One region of the Brevibacillus agri genome, then DNA from elsewhere that is predicted to be linked to it. Evidence: a T-box and tRNA genes for the amino acid it is inferred to sense, from the RefSeq annotation. Region 1 holds a T-box; the other regions hold tRNA genes.
What was found. A T-box is a leader RNA that pairs with one kind of tRNA and senses whether it is charged. The one in region 1 lies ahead of leuS (leucine--tRNA ligase), so its partner is inferred to be a tRNA-Leu.
Positions count from the first base shown of each region.

Region 2: it encodes a tRNA-Leu, which carries the amino acid that the T-box ahead of leuS (leucine--tRNA ligase) is inferred to sense. The anticodon was not compared.
Region 3: it encodes a tRNA-Leu, which carries the amino acid that the T-box ahead of leuS (leucine--tRNA ligase) is inferred to sense. The anticodon was not compared.

Region 1 covers NZ_CP026363.1:3,880,316-3,885,614, forward strand. The annotation lists gene comER (late competence protein ComER) at 1-593, shown strand, start outside; gene leuS (leucine--tRNA ligase) at 850-3,267, opposite strand; T-box leader at 3,416-3,657, opposite strand; gene BA6348_RS19085 (class I SAM-dependent DNA methyltransferase) at 3,709-4,446, opposite strand; gene rsfS (ribosome silencing factor) at 4,453-4,809, opposite strand; gene yqeK (bis(5'-nucleosyl)-tetraphosphatase (symmetrical) YqeK) at 4,809-5,299, opposite strand, start outside.
Region 2 covers NZ_CP026363.1:2,285,038-2,290,336, forward strand. The annotation lists gene BA6348_RS11440 (hypothetical protein) at 1-68, shown strand, start outside; gene thiM (hydroxyethylthiazole kinase) at 70-882, shown strand; gene BA6348_RS11455 (phospholipase A2 family protein) at 1,500-1,784, opposite strand; tRNA gene BA6348_RS11460 (tRNA-Ser) at 2,071-2,163, shown strand; tRNA gene BA6348_RS11465 (tRNA-Glu) at 2,168-2,241, shown strand; tRNA gene BA6348_RS11470 (tRNA-Val) at 2,343-2,418, shown strand; tRNA gene BA6348_RS11475 (tRNA-Leu) at 2,430-2,516, shown strand; gene BA6348_RS11480 (ATP-dependent nuclease) at 2,900-4,984, shown strand; gene BA6348_RS11485 (UvrD-helicase domain-containing protein) at 4,977-5,299, shown strand, end outside.
Region 3 covers NZ_CP026363.1:3,311,966-3,317,264, forward strand. The annotation lists gene ppsA (phosphoenolpyruvate synthase) at 1-626, opposite strand, end outside; gene BA6348_RS16155 (ABC transporter substrate-binding protein) at 931-1,431, opposite strand; gene BA6348_RS16160 (ABC transporter substrate-binding protein) at 1,457-2,248, opposite strand; gene BA6348_RS16165 (helix-turn-helix domain-containing protein) at 2,209-2,490, opposite strand; tRNA gene BA6348_RS16170 (tRNA-Leu) at 2,663-2,749, opposite strand; tRNA gene BA6348_RS16175 (tRNA-Thr) at 2,761-2,836, opposite strand; tRNA gene BA6348_RS16180 (tRNA-Asp) at 2,870-2,946, opposite strand; gene BA6348_RS16185 (C40 family peptidase) at 3,134-4,042, shown strand; gene BA6348_RS16190 (hypothetical protein) at 4,108-4,350, opposite strand; gene BA6348_RS16195 (M3 family oligoendopeptidase) at 4,459-5,299, opposite strand, start outside.

The DNA.
Region 1 (5,299 bases):
AGCAACTCGCCCCTGTCCTGACGGCGGAACAGCTTATCGTCACGATCACCAGTCCGATCAAGCTGGAGCATCTTGAGTCAAAAGTACCTTGCGCCATCGCCCGGGTCGTTCCGAGCATTACCAACGCGGCGCAGAGCGGCGCGAGCCTGTGCGAATTCGGTGCGCGCGTCGACGAAGAGCAGCGCCATTATATTCGCAACCTGTTTGCCCACATCAGCACGCCTGTCGAGATCACCGCGCCTTTCTTGCGAATCACTTCCGACATCGCCAGTTGCGGCCCTGCCTTTTTGAGCTATATTTTGCAGCAGATGATTCAGGATGCCGTCGAAGAGACAGGCATCTCGACAGAAGCCGCTACTTATTTGACCTCGCAGATGCTGATCGGAGTGGCCGATCTGTTGCGCGAAGAAAAATTCACGCTCCCTTCCTTGCAGCAGCGCGTCTGCGTCCCCGGAGGAATCACCGGCGAAGGGCTGATTCCTTTGCAAAGCAAGCTGCCCGGCATTTTTGCAGAGGTATTCCGGCGCACGCGCGCGAAGTTCGCCGAGGATCAGGAACTGCTCGACCGTTATTTGAACGAACAGCCGCAGTAGCTGCGAGAGCGTGGGTTGCTTGCAGTTGCGAGCCTTGCAGAGCGACGACAAGCACGCTGTCAGTATCAGAAAACTGGCAGTACGAAAAAAGGAGCGGAAACCTGTTATTCAAACAGGCTCCACTCCTTTTTCCTTTCACCTCTCACCCGCTTGCCATCACGAGAGGATGACAAGCCGACGGTGAGCGATAGACGCTTTTCGTGCGACTAGCGAGTCGTTTATCTGGCCCGCCTTCTGGATCTTGCGTCTAATCCGACTAACGAACCACAATATTAACCAGCTTGCCAGGCACGGCGATGATTTTGACGATTGTCTTGCCTTCGATCAGTTCCTTAATCAGCTCGTTGCTGAGTGCCAGCTCCTCCATTTGTTCCTTGGTCGAGTCGGAGGCAATGAGCATTTTTTCCTTGTTTTTGCCGTTGATCTGGATGACGATTTCCACTTCGTCCTCGACCAGCTTCGACTCGTCGTAGGTTGGCCATGGCTCGTAAGCGATTGTATCGTTGTGGCCGAGTTTTTCCCACAGTTCCTCGCCCAAGTGCGGGGCGATCGGGGACAGCATTTTCACGAAGTCTTCCATGTATTTTTTCGGCAGGACGTCTGCTTTGTACGCTTCGTTGACGAATACCATCAACTGGGAGATCCCTGTATTGAAGCGCAGGCCCTCGTAGTCTTCCGTCACTTTTTTCACGGTTTGATGGTAGACGCGCTCCATGCTGGTCGGTTTGTTCGTATCGACGATTTTCGGGTTCAGCTCGCCGTTGTCTTGAACGAACAGGCGGTACACGCGGTCCAGGAAGCGGCGCGCGCCATCGAGACCTTTTGTCGACCAGGCGATGGATGCATCCAGCGGCCCCATGAACATTTCGTACAGGCGGAGCGTGTCGGCACCATGGCTGTTGACGATATCGTCCGGGTTGACGACGTTGCCTTTGGACTTGCTCATTTTTTCGTTGTTTTCACCGAGGATCATGCCTTGGTTAAACAGCTTCTGGAATGGCTCCTTGGTTGGCACGACGCCGATGTCGTACAGGAATTTGTGCCAGAAGCGGGAGTAGAGCAAGTGCAATACAGCGTGCTCTGCACCGCCGATGTAGATGTCGACTGGCAGCCATTGTTTCAGCTTTTCCGGATCGGCCAAAGCTTTGTCGTTGTGCGGGTCGATAAAGCGCAGGAAGTACCAGCAACTGCCCGCCCATTGCGGCATGGTGTTCGTCTCGCGGCGCGCTTTCTTGCCGGTTTCCGGATCGACGGTGTTCAGCCAGTCGGTGATGTTGGCGAGCGGCGATTCGCCTGTGCCGGACGGCTTGATTTCTTTTGTTTTAGGCAGCATGATCGGCAATTCGGATTCTGGCACAGTTTTCATTGTGCCGTCTTCCAGATGCAGGATTGGAATTGGCTCGCCCCAGTAGCGTTGACGGCTGAACAGCCAGTCGCGCAGACGGTAGGTCACTTTGCGGCTGCCTTTGCCTTCTTTCTCCAGCCATTCGATCATTTTGTTGATCGCCTGTTCTTTGTTCAGGCCATCGAGCATGCCGGAGTTGATGTGTTCTCCGTCGCCTGTGTACGCTTCCTTGGAAATGTCTCCGCCTGCGATGACCGCTTTGATTGGCAGATCAAACGTCTTGGCGAACTCGTAGTCGCGCTCATCGTGCGCCGGTACAGCCATGATCGAGCCTGTTCCGTAGCTAATCAGCACGTAATCGGCAATCCAGATCGGCAGACGTTCGCCGTTAACCGGGTTGATCGCATAGGCGCCTGTGAATACCCCTGTCTTTTCTTTCGCCAGGTCGGTACGCTCCAGATCGCTTTTGTGCTTCGTCTGCTCCAGGTAAGCTTCTACCGCTGCTCTCTGCTCTGGCGTCGTAATCTGTTCCACCAGCTTGTGCTCGGGAGCGAGTACCGTGTAGGTGGCGCCGTAGAGCGTATCCGGGCGGGTCGTGAAGACAGTAAAGGTCTGGTCGTGTCCCTCAATGGCAAACGTAACCTCTGCCCCTTCGGAACGGCCGATCCAGTTGCGCTGCATTTCCTTGATGCTCTCCGGCCAGTCCAGCTCTTCCAGGTCTTCGAGCAGTCTTTCCGCATACGCGGTAATTTTCAATACCCATTGTTTCATCGGGCGGCGTTCGACCGGATGGCCGCCGCGCTCGCTTTTGCCGTCAATGACTTCTTCGTTGGCCAGAACGGTTCCCAGCGCCGGGCACCAGTTCACGGCTACTTCGTCAACGTAGGCCAGGCCGTGCTCATACAGCTTCGTAAAAATCCACTGGGTCCATTTGTAGTAGTGCGGATCGGTCGTGTTGATCTCTCTGTCCCAGTCGTAGGAGAAGCCGAGCGACTTGATTTGGCGGCGGAACGTGTTGATGTTTTTTTCTGTGAACTCCGCAGGGTCATTCCCCGTATCGAGCGCGTACTGCTCGGCTGGCAAGCCAAACGCATCCCAGCCCATTGGATGGAGCACGTTGTAGCCTTGCATCCGCTTCATGCGGGACAAAATATCGGTAGCCGTATAGCCTTCCGGGTGTCCGACGTGCAGCCCGGCACCAGATGGATACGGGAACATATCGAGTGCGTAAAACTTTTTCTTGTTCGGGTCCTCAGAAGTTTTGAAGGTCTTGTTTTGCTCCCAGTATTGTTGCCACTTTTTTTCAACATCACGATGACTGAAAACCATGGTAGAGCACTCCCATCTTGAAATAGGTAAAAAATGAAAACTCGGCTACACCGAGCCATTGGCGTAGCCTTCGTTGCACTTATACCGGATAAGAATCTGTACATTCCGGTCCAGTATAAAGAAAACCCCACGTCCCCAGTCGTTCTACGAAAGGGACGAGAGGTTTGTTTATATTCCCGCGGTACCACCCAGATTGGCGAATGAAAAAGCATTCACCCACTTGAAATCCGTAACGGGGATGAGCCGCCTGCCCTTACGCAACCATGTACACATGGCCTTCGGGGCAAGTGCTGGGAGGCGAGTTCAGATAGTCCCGGGTTGACTTGCACCTGCCGTCAACTCTCTGTATGCGCGGGGCATATTCCTACTATTCCTCTTAAACGCGTCGAAATTTGTAGTTATAACGCCATTATAGTCAATATAAACCAACCGTGTCAAACCCTACGGCTTGCGAGCGGCAAAAAATAAGCGTTCGCTCGCTTCCTGCGGCGGCAAATCCGAATAGTCTGCCGTAATGACGATGTCCGTGAAGCCCGCGTCGGCCAGCCAGCGCATCAGTTGGACCGGCTGGTAGGCTCTTTGCCAATGCTCCTCCTCCAGCCGCTCGTACAAGCCGTTTGGCTGGCGGACGAAAAAGGTGAGCTGGTGCTCTACCTCCAGGCGCAGCGGATCGCAAAAACATTGCCAAATGTACGAAACCTCATCGTCGACGTAGGTGAATGTCTCGTCGCCGAAAATATGCAGCATTTTGTACGGGCTGTGCACATCGAACAAAAAGCTTCCCCCGGGAGCAAGGTGAGCGAAGACGCGCCGAAACGTCTCCTGCACGTCCGCTTCTTCTGTCAGGTAGCTGAGAGAGTCGCACAAGGAAATGACCGCGTCCGCCTCCGGCAAGGAAAGCTCGCGCATATCCTGCTCGACCCACGCCACCTCTACTTGCTCCTGCCGCATTTTGTCGTAGGCAATCGCCAGCATCTCGGCGGACAGATCGACGCCCGTGACCCGATAGCCGCGCTTGGCCAGCGGAATCGCAATCGATCCCGTCCCGCAGCCCAGATCAATGACTCGTTTTGGGGCCTCTCCCTTTTGCCAGGTGCGCTCGACCCAGTCCAGCCATTGATCGTAGGGGGTGTCCGCCATCAGCCTGTCGTAAACTGCGGCCATGTGTGCGTACGCCATCCGTTTTTACCCTTGCGCAGCGAAGGACACTTCTTCTGCATCCTTCCACAGTCGCTCCAGATTGTAAAACTCGCGATCTTCGCGGTGGAAGACGTGAATCACGATATCGCCGAGGTCGACGAGCACCCAGCGTCCCTCATCCGCGCCTTCAATGCCGCGAACGTCAAAACCGTTTTTGTGGGCTTGATCGCGAATTTCGCGCACGATCGCCTGCACCTGACGCTCGTTGTTTCCGTGGCAGATCATGAAGTAGTCTGCAATCACCGAAAGCTTGCTGATGTCCAGCACCTTCAGATTTTCTGCCTTTTTGTCTTCTGCTGCCTTCACTACCAAGCGAGCCAACTCTTCTACTGTTTTAACCATCAAAGCCCTCCTTCTTTCCCTTTGCGGGATACCAGATCGTTATAAGCGGTAAGCGTCAGCGGATAGACCGTCTTCTGCTTTTCTATCAAAAACTGGATCGTGCCTCCCAAAGCGAGAGCCAGGGCGGCATCAAGGTCTTTCTCGGCCAGCGTGCGAATCTGCTCCACGCCAGGAAAATTCCGGTTCGGTTCTATATAGTCTGCCACACAAACCACTTTTTCTAACAGGGACATCCCGGCTCGCCCGGTCGTATGGTAGCGAACGGCTTGCAAAATATCCGGGTCCGTCACTCCCAGGTCGTTCTGAATGACGATTGCCCCGGCAAAAGCGTGCCACAGCTCTTTTTCCCCTTCCAACAGCTCTGTCGGCATATCGTGGCGAACGAGAATTTCGAACATTTTCTCCACGGGCCAGCATTTGCAGTAGTCGTGCAAAAGTCCGGCAAGCTCGGCTTTGTCAGGGTCAGCGCCGTATCGCTGTGCAAGCTCGC
Region 2 (5,299 bases), 1.6 Mb from region 1:
TGGGGGAGATTGTGGAAGTGTTCAAGATGATTCCCCAGTCTGCAGATACGAAAGAGAGGGATCGCTAGGATGAAGCTTGAGTCCATCGGCAAACTGCTGGAAACAGTACGAAAGCGCAATCCGCTGGTGCACAACATCACAAACGTCGTCGTGACCAACTTCACGGCCAACGGCTTGCTCGCCCTCGGCGCGTCACCTGTCATGGCCTACGCCGAGCAGGAAGTCGCTGATATGGCGAAAATCGCAGGGGCACTCGTCCTGAACATGGGAACGTTGAACGAACGCGAAGTAGAAGCGATGCTGATCGCCGGAAGCTCGGCCAACCGCCACCAGGTCCCGGTGCTGTTTGACCCGGTAGGCGCAGGCGCAACCCCGTACCGCACGGAAACCGCGCAAAAAATCGTGCGCGAGCTGGACGTGACCCTCATTCGCGGAAACGCGGCAGAGATTGCCAACGTCATCGGAGAGGCGTGGGAGATCAAAGGCGTGGACGCAGGCGAGGCGGGCGGAGACGTCGCAACGCTGGCAAAAGCGGCGGCGCAAAAGCTGAAAACGGTCGTGGCGATTACCGGAAAGGTCGACGTCATTGCCGACGGCAGCCGGGTGTACGCAATCCATAACGGCCATCCGATCTTGACCAAAGTGACAGGCACGGGCTGCTTGCTGACTTCCGTGATGGGCGCATTTGCCGCTGTGGAAAAAGACACGCTGTTAGCCGGAGCCGCCGCGCTCGTCACATACGGTGTCGCCGCCCAGCTCGCCGCGCAAAAGACGGCCGACGAAGGGCCGGGCAGCTTCCAGATTCAGTTTTTGAATGCCCTGTCCGCCGTGACCGCCGACGATGTGCACCGCCTGGGGGTTATCGAGCAGGTGGGGCTGTAGGCGAAAAGCGTGTAGGCGTGCAGGCATCTGTCCGTGCGATTTGCGGCAGCCTGTCGTTGTTGGGGGAGAGGGGATTCCTCCTGTTCCAGTTAAAATTTCTTCGTATTTAAGAAGAAAGCGGAACTAGCAGGCTTTTGTACAGAGCGGCCCGCTACTCGCAAGCCGCCACTCCGTTGCTTCGCTTTGCCATGCGCGGTTTGCATGGCTTTTTTGTACCGTAAAAAATCCCCTGGTTGCCCAGGGGACGAAAATGATCGTGGCTATATGGCTAGGATTAGGATAGGTAAGTTAGGGCGTAGCTGTAGTTTCGCAGCGTATAGGATAACAGCTTCTTCTGGTGCTCCGAGAGCGCGAGGAATACAAATTCTACTTGATCATTTTCAAACGGGCGGACATAAAAGCAGGAAATTCCATGACAAATAATTTCTTTCTTTAACGTCAGTGCTGCACTGGCATCGGTTCGTATATGCACTTCCACGGCCTTGTACCCTCCTTGGACATTCACTAGAGTACCAAAAAAAGCCAAAGGAAAAACACGGGAGTTATGGCAGATTCATGTCCAAGGTGTTACCATTTTTTGTATGAAGAATGACAATCGTGACAATTCGCAAAACAGCCTATTTCAAGTCGTCCGGAATGCATTTGGAGCGGGAAAAATAGGCGGAAATCATCGCGGCCACCCTGCCCTTTTCCGTGTTCATGTCGATTTTGTTTTGCAAGCAGCGCAAAAGCTCCTGGTCGCAGCTACAGGAAAAATAGCCGCGCTTTTGATAGCAGCGGTCGTGCTTTTTGCAGCAGCGGTCGATATCGTCAATCGGGGCGCCCGGCCCCGAACAGCCCGGGCCGCACCAGTTTCCGTACAAACAAGGAATCCGACCTGCCCGCCGTCTTCTTCTGCCCACCAGCCATCACTCCGCATCGTCAATGATTATTGGTAGCATATTGGAAAAGCGGGGAAGTTGCTTTAGGCAATTTCCACGAAAATTGACGCAAAAACTTGCGAGGCAGAGCGGAGAGAGGGTGGTGTCATGGCGGTCGCTGCCAGGACGAGAACGCCAGCGGGGAGCCGCTTCGTTTTCACAGATTTGCACGCAGAAAAACTTTTAAAATACTCCTTGAAATCGGCTGCTAGATATGATAGATTAGTTCTTGCCCGAGCGATATGCGAACAGGGCAAGCGGAAAATTTGGATGGATGTCCGAGCGGCCGAAGGAGCACGATTGGAAATCGTGTAGGCGGGGTCGACCCGTCTCGTGGGTTCAAATCCCACTCCATCCGCCATCATGGCCCGTTGGTGAAGCGGTTTAACACAGCAGCCTTTCACGCTGTCATACAGGGGTTCGAATCCCCTACGGGTCACCTAGTTCCCCCACAAAGCGAAGTGGATGCGTTGTAACAACGCCGAGTACTTTGCGGGGCCCCAACAACTGGTTGGAACCCGACTTTTGTCGGGGAAGAGTGGAGGCTTAGCTCAGCCGGGAGAGCATCTGCCTTACAAGCAGAGGGTCGGCGGTTCGATCCCGTCAGCCTCCACCATTTTCATATTTGCGGTCGTGGCGGAATTGGCAGACGCGCTAGATTCAGGTTCTAGTGGTGGCAACACCGTGGAGGTTCAAGTCCTCTCGACCGCACCAATTTAAAAAATGAACGAGCTCTTGAATTTGTCCTTGCGACGCTTCAAGAGCTTTTTGTATTCTTGGGATTTGTAGTTTGTTGCTCATGGTTTGAGCTGATTAAGATGCAGTCCTTTTCACATCATCACTCCTCGATATCAGAGCATAAACAAAAAGGTGCCGTCTAATAAGTGAGCTCTAGCTCATTTTGAGACAGTTTACCGATAAAATAATGCTGGTTTGAAAAAAGGCAGCGTGTGGGAGGCTATCCCCGCGCTGCTATTGCAATTTTTTACAGAATTCACCATAAGTTTTGAAGGGAGTGGGTATATAGATGTAGAATTATGAAGTGATATGTAGTGCTAACGTCTAATTTTAGGTCGAATAGAAGAGGGGGTCGCACTATGTTTTTGCGACAGCTAAATATTTGGAACTTTAGAAAATACGGCGTATCTGTGCAGGATAGTAAATTACCAGGACTGGTTGTTCCGTTTAATGAAAGTTTTAACTTACTTATAGGGGAAAATGATTCGGGAAAAACGGCAATAGTTGATGCCATCAAAATGACATTAGGAACCTCAAGTGAAGATTCATTTCGTATATCTGAAAGTGACTTTCATGTTGATAAAGACGGGAATACGGCTCAGGAGATCAAGATCGAATGTATTTTTTCAGGATTATCGGAGAAAGAAGCGGGAATATTCTTGGAATGGCTTACTTTTGATAAAGATGGAAAATATGAACTACAAGTCAGAATGACAGCAAAAAAAGTGAAGAATGATTTACTTTTCAGTGAAAGAATAGAAAGAACAGTTAAAGCTGGTCCAGAAAATGCTTCTAGTAAACTTGAGGGACTTGCACGAGAGCTACTTAAATCAACATATCTCAAGCCACTTAGAGATGCTGAAAATGAACTTAAACCAGGTGTAAGATCTAGACTTGCTCAAATTTTAAAAAATCATCGAGCTTTTCGGAAGAATAATTCGTTAGAGAGGCACCCCTTAGAGATTGCGTTTCAAGAGGCTAATGATAAAGTCGAAGAGTTCTTTGATCTGCCCTACTCAGATGGTGAAGATAAAACGATAAAATCTGAATTAACAGCTTATCTGGATAGTTTTTTCCATGAACCAATGAATGGTGAAGAGAAACATGAATCTAAGTTCAAAATAACCCCAGTTAAACTAAATGAAATTCTAAAGAAATTAAGTCTACTGCTTGAGGATGTTCCATCAGGATTAGGTAGTCTGAATCTTTTATTTATAGCTGCTGAGCTTTTACTTCATGATGATGCACTTTCTATTGGACCCAATATTACTTTAATCGAGGAAATTGAAGCCCATCTTCATCCTCAAGCGCAATTAAGATTAATTAAATATTTACAGAAAAATAGGTCAGAGGGCGCGACAGGGGGGCAATTTATTTTAACTACCCATAGTACAACATTAGCAGCATCTACAAAGCTCGAACATATAATATTAGTACACGATGGAACGGCATATCCAATGAATGGAGAAAATACGAAACTTGAGTTGGAAGATTATAAATTTCTTGAGCGGTTTCTAGACTCGACTAAAGCTAATTTGTTTTTCGCAAAGGGCGTCATCTTTGTCGAGGGTGATGCAGAAAATTTATTAGTGCCTGCAATTGCTGAACTAATTGGACGACCATTACATAAATATGGAGTGTCCATTGTAAATATAGGAAATACTGCGTTTAACCGATATGTGAACATTTATTCTCGATCAGAAAAATGGTTGAATGATTTTCCTCAATTAAAGGTTCCAGTTGCTGTTATTACTGATGTGGATATAAAGCCAATGCCGTATTATCATGATTCTGACGAAAACACCATTAAAGCAATTTACGTTATTAGAGATGAACATTTGCCTTTTATTGCTGGAAAAATGAATGTAGAAAAAGAAGATATTATTTCCCTCGTTCTTCAATCTTTTAGTACCAAGAAGGCTTTAACCGCAACTTTGGAAATGTATTCTACTGAGTTGTCGAACGGCGATATAAATGAAATTGCTGATTTAACTAAAGAAGATTTGTCACAAGAGACTATTGATTCCCTTAGAGAAAGTAGAGCGCTTTCATTAAGAACGGAGTATGGTAATAATGAAAATATTCAAGTTTTCGTTGCGGCTAATTGGACTTTAGAATACGAGATAGCTATGAGCTCTCTTAGAAACGAATTATTGGATGCAATCCATAACGTTAAATATAAAAATCCTAGTAGCGTAGCTAATTTGAAGAAATTAGTAGATATAAAGCAAAAGATTGAAGGTCTTAGCTTTAGAGAAGCAGCAGCGTATGAAATATATAAGCCTTTACTTGAGAAAAAAGTATCAAAAGCGTCTGTAGCACAACAGCTAGCCTTATTGCTTCATGAAAATGAAAGTGCTAGGGAAAGAGTAATTCAAGATGAATATCTTAAGTATTTGCGGGAGGCTATTTACCATGTAACTGGAGGACCAAGCAATGATTGAAATTACTGTCGAAGATATTAAAAATGTAGAAACAGCTCTTCTAGGACAAACTAAATGGTTCTCACAAGAACAAAGAAGTATTATAGCATACGGTCAATCCGGTGATGTTGTAGCGTGTCCAGGAAGCGGGAAAACTACTGTCTTAATTGCAAAAATTGCAATTTTGATGAAGAAAATAAAGGAAGCTGGCTTAGATTATGGTATATGTGTAATTACATATACAAATGTCGGTGTTGAAGAAATTTTAGTTAAGTTAAAACAATTAGGTATTAATGACGTTTCATACCCGCATTTTATTGGAACGATCCATGAATT
Region 3 (5,299 bases), 570 kb from region 1:
TCGATAGACAGCAGCTTCCGGTTGGCTGTAATCGGGTCGGCGGTAAACAAAATCCCGGAAGCGTGAGGGAAAACCATCCTTTGTACGATGACGGATAAAGAAACATGGCGGTGGTCAAATCCGTTTTGCATCCGGTAAATGACCGCGCGATCCGTAAACAGCGACGCCCAGCATTGGCTCATATGCTGCAAAATGGCTTCTATGCCGATGATGTTCAAATAGGTGTCCTGTTGACCAGCAAAAGAAGCGTGCGGCAAATCTTCCGCAGTCGCACTCGAGCGCACGGCATAAGCGTGTTCCGCTCCAAAGCGGGAGAGATAGTGCGTCACGGCTTCGACCACATCGGCGGGAATTTCGGCTTCCCTGATAATTTGCCGAAGCTGCCTGCTGATTTCACCAATTGGCTCCCGGTCTTCTGCGCTCAGCCTCGCCAGTCGATCCAGCAAAGCATGATACGTCTCGTTTTGTTCGATGGCTTTTTGATAGCCCGCTGTGGTCATACAAAATCCTTCCGGGACTTGTATGCCGGGGATTTTCGATAGCTCCCCCAGATTGATCCCTTTGCCGCCAACGAGCAACCGCGCTGTTTTTTCCATTTCCTGAAAACCGAGGACCAAAGCACTCATTCCGATCTCCCCTAACCATTCCATTGTGAAAAAGCATTTGACAGGTGTTTGTGCGGGTGATACAATTAAAGTGTAAAATGAGATACCACTAACCATAAAATTGAGTACACTCGTGTGCTCTGATTATATCATCGTGTCTTTTTAGGCGCAATCAAAAAGAACCTGGGCAGTTTTGCCAGGTTCTTTTCATTCATGCCGCTCCAAGCTGAAAAGCATATAAAAAAACCTGGAACGCGTCCAGGCAATCTGTTAGAGAATGCGAATGTTGGAACAATCACGACTGTTCAAATCTCAATCGCCTTTGCTATTGTATCATAAAAACTAGACATGTCAAAGAAATTTCTAGGACTGGCCCGCCCCCCCCATCGTGCCAGAAACCTCGGACCTCACTGCTTCTGTTTCGCCCCGTTGTGCGCTCGATCACGTCGGCCAACGCCTCGATCTGGCCGAGGACGGATATCGGGTCAAAGTAGAAAAAGGTTTTGTAATCGAGGACGATGACGCGATTCTCCCGGACAGCCGGAAGCTGCCTCCACACTCCGCTATCGACAACCGCCTTCAGCTCTTCCTCGGTCGTTTGGTCCCATGAGCAGAGAAACACGATGTCTGCGTCGGCGTATTCTTGGAGCAGCTCAAGCGAAATCGCCTGGTACTGTGCGCCGCTGTCGATCACTTCACGCTGCACCCGCTCATTGGCCTTGAAGCCGATCGCATGGTAGATCGCTTCCCCGCCCCGCCCGAAGTTGTCGCCGAGCACGGCAAGCTCTTTTCCGTTCGGATGAACAAGTGTCGCGGTCGCATTCATGAGAATTATTATCGAATCAAGCGTATCAAGAGGGCAGAAAGTTTGTCCATGCAGACAAATGACGAAAATTCAGCCGAAATGTGACTGGACCATTTTCCTCCAGCCAGTCCAATTGCTTCTCCATCGCCAAAGGATCGTACCCGTAAAAAACATTCGGGTCCGGCTCGTACACGCGGCCGTTTTTTACTGCCGGCAGACCGCGCCACACGCTCGACTCCAATACCTCGCACTCGGCGGGGGGCCAATGCGAATGATAGAGGAACAAAAAAATGTGATCGGCGGAGTAATCGGGCAGATCGTCCAGCGGGACGTGTATGTTCAGCAGCCCTTTTTCGATCATGTTCCGCTGCACGGCAGTCGGCGGCTGCAAGCCCAGCACATCGTATATCAGACACCCGCCCATGCTCGTCATGTTGCTGTAAACGTAGCATTTGCCCGAGACGATTTTCTCGATCAAAAACGTCTCGCCTCGGGCACGCTGGACGACCAGCTTGTTTTTTACCGCCAAAGCTCTTTCGTCAAACAGCAGGAGCCAGCGTTCTGCCTGTTCGCGACGCCCCACGGCTGCCGCGAGCACGAGCAGTTCCTCCCGCCAATCGCTGCATTCCTCGGGAATCGTGAACACCGGGGCGATCTCCCACAAGCTCTCGGTGTACTCTTCCCGATACACCATGATGAGGTCGGGCGGATTCGCCGCGAGCCACTGGACGGTTTTGTCGCTGTACCACTCCCCTTGCCTGAAACCTGAGCAGTCGAGCCGCTCCCGGTAATGAGCAGTCAGCCACGGCTCCATCCACAAGCCGACGACGCCAAACACCGGGACGATCCCCAGGCCAGCAGGCATACTGTGGCGTGCGGCATCAGGACGGCGATTCGTTTCGGCTGCTTTCTGTACACCGTCAGCGGAACGCCCACAATCTGCTTAAACTTTCGGCTGAAATAATAATCGTTGGCAAACCCGGTTTCCTGCGCAATCAGATGCAAATCTTTGTCCGACAACTGGAGCAGCTCCTGGCCTTTGCGGATTCGGACCCGGCCCAGGTATTCGACGAAGCTCACGCCCGTCTCCCAGGCGGCGGGGCGGCCGGAGTCGCAGCCGCTCGCTTGCGTGTAGCTGGAAGCGGGACAAGCCTGCCGCTGCCAGCAGTGTCAGCCTAATCCAGATCATGAATAGCAAAAAGGCTTTTGTTCTGCCGGAAAAAGCAGCCCAAAAGCCTGTCGTTTACTGGTATGGTGCGGTCGAGAGGACTTGAACCTCCACGGTGTTGCCACCACTAGAACCTGAATCTAGCGCGTCTGCCAATTCCGCCACGACCGCAAATGAAAACGTGGTGCCGGCGATAGGAATCGAACCCACAACCCCCTGATTACAAGTCAGGTGCTCTACCAATTGAGCTACACCGGCATAGATAATATTCGCCATTCGTGTATCGAAGAATGGCGGAGCTGACGGGACTCGAACCCGCGACCTCCGGTGTGACAGACCGGCGTGAACTCCAACTTCACCACAGCTCCATGTGGTTTATTTCCAACTTTTGCTCACTCTCGTGGGCACTTCTGTAATATAGCATGTCTTCTACCAACTTTGCAATAGTTTTTGAAATCTTTTTTTCTACATCATTTTTTCATAGATTTACCATTGAAAATCCGCTAGAATTTTATCTAGATATGCAGAAAATAGTAGATTGGTGGAGACGATGATATGAAACTTACTTCGAAGCTACTCACCTCCCTCGCCCTCTTCACTCTGCTGCCTACTGCTGCTCACGCCGCCTCTGGAGTGTATGTAGTATCAGCAGGGGACACGTTGAGCAAAATTGCCCGTGAGCACCAGACTACGGTCAGCCAGCTCATGCAAGTGAACCAACTGAAAAGCGATCAACTGTCGATTGGCCAGACTTTGTCCTTGCCTGAAGGCAGCCTGTCGACAGGCGGTGCAGCCGACGTCCCTCTCGATGTCGTAGCCGCCTCGATTGACTCCGCCAACAACGAGCCGGAAGAACTGACGGCTGGCGAAAAAGCGCGCGTGACGGTAGACGTGCTGAATGTGCGCAAAAAAGCGTCGACGGATGCGAGAATTTTAGGCAAGCTGAAGTTCGGTGACGTGGTTGAAGTCGTCGAGACTGGCAGCGAGTGGACCAAAATCGAGTTCGAAGATGATGAAGCCTACGTCTTCTCCGCTTACTTGAGTCCAAAGCTCGCCCCTGACGTTGCGTTCGCAGGCGATGTCGATTCCGCAAGCCTGCACCGTCTCGAATCGATCTTTGAACCACTGCTCAAAACTCCGTATGTGCTCGGAGGAACCACACCGGACGGATTTGATTGCAGCGGCTTTACTTCATACGTATTTAGCCGCCTCGGGGTTACACTTCCGCGTACATCCGAGGATCAATTCCGCGGGGGCGTATCCATTCCGCTCGAGCAAGCGCAGCCGGGCGACCTGCTGTTTTACGATTCGCTCGGAAAAGGACGCGTGTCCCACGTAGCGATCTACTTGGGCAATGGCACCATCGTCCATGCAAACGGCGAAGACGTTCGCTACGGCAAGGTGGAGTACATGCACAAGCTGTATCCGTTCTACGGCGTCAAGCGCTACGCCGAATTCCAGTAGCAATCCCCCGAAAAAACGGCCCACACCTGTCACCAGGTTGTGGGCTGTTTTCCTGTGAGTTCGGATCAATGAATTTCCGTGTTGTGTCCGGCCTGGGGAGGTGTCTGGTTGGCCCCAATTTCGATTTTGCCCAAGGCCTGCTTCATCTTGTCGAGCTGAAGCTGGTAATCGCGCACAACTACGGTGAGAACGCTGACCGACTCTTTGAAATCAGGTTCGCTGCTGACTCTGTCTATGGCTCTATGTAGATGCAGCATTTTGTTCTCTGTTTCCCGTAGTAGGTCGAGTAACTGCAATCCGTTTACCACGTAATCACCTCATTTGTTTTTTCTTACTTTCTCCCGGTCGGTTCGTTGCTATGCGCAAAAAAACGCCCGACATGACGATCGGACGTTTTTTCCTGTGGGCTGTGGGCTTTACGCACGCGCAGCGGCCAGCTCCACAAACGTATCAATATCTTTGGCAATCAGCGCAAGCGAGTTGCGCCAGAAGTCAACCGAGCGCACGTCGACGTCCATGATCGCGGCCACATCGGCAATGCTCATTTTGCCTGTGACAGACAAAAGCTCGTCATACTGCTGGACAAACGCTTCGCCGCGCTTCACGTACTCGGCGTACAAGCCTTTTGCGAACAGCAAGCCAAAGGCGTACGGGAAGTTGTAGAAGTTGAAATCGGCACTGTAGTAATGCGGCTTGCACACCCACATGTACGGGTGCAGCACAGCATGGTCAAGCCCCTCTCCGTAGGCGTCCTTTTGCGCTTGCAGCATCAGTTCCTTCAGCTCGTTGACAGACAGGGAGCCTTCTGCGCGGCGGGCAAAGACGGCCGTTTCAAACAGGTAGCGGCTGTAAATATCGACAATGACCTGGCTTGCGCCGGAGATGTCGTTTTCCAGAATGGAAAAGGCTTCCTCTGGGGTCGCCTGGGCCAAAGCGGCCTTGGCAATGATCGTCTCACACAAAATCGACGCGGTTTCCGCGATCGGCATCGGGTAATCGCTGTTGTAGAACGCTTCCTGCACGAGACATTCGCCATGGTAGCCGTGTCCCAGCTCGTGTGCCAACGTGCTGACGTCGTTGTAGCTGCCTGTGTAGTTCGCCATGATCCGGCTCTCCCCGACCATGTGCAGGTTGTAGCAAAACGCTCCGCCGCGCTTGCCTTCGCGAGTCTCGGCGTCAATCCACTGGTTGTCAAAAGCGCGGGCGGCATAATTCGCCAGCTTTTCGCTAAAGCTACCAAAGTGCTTGACAATAAAG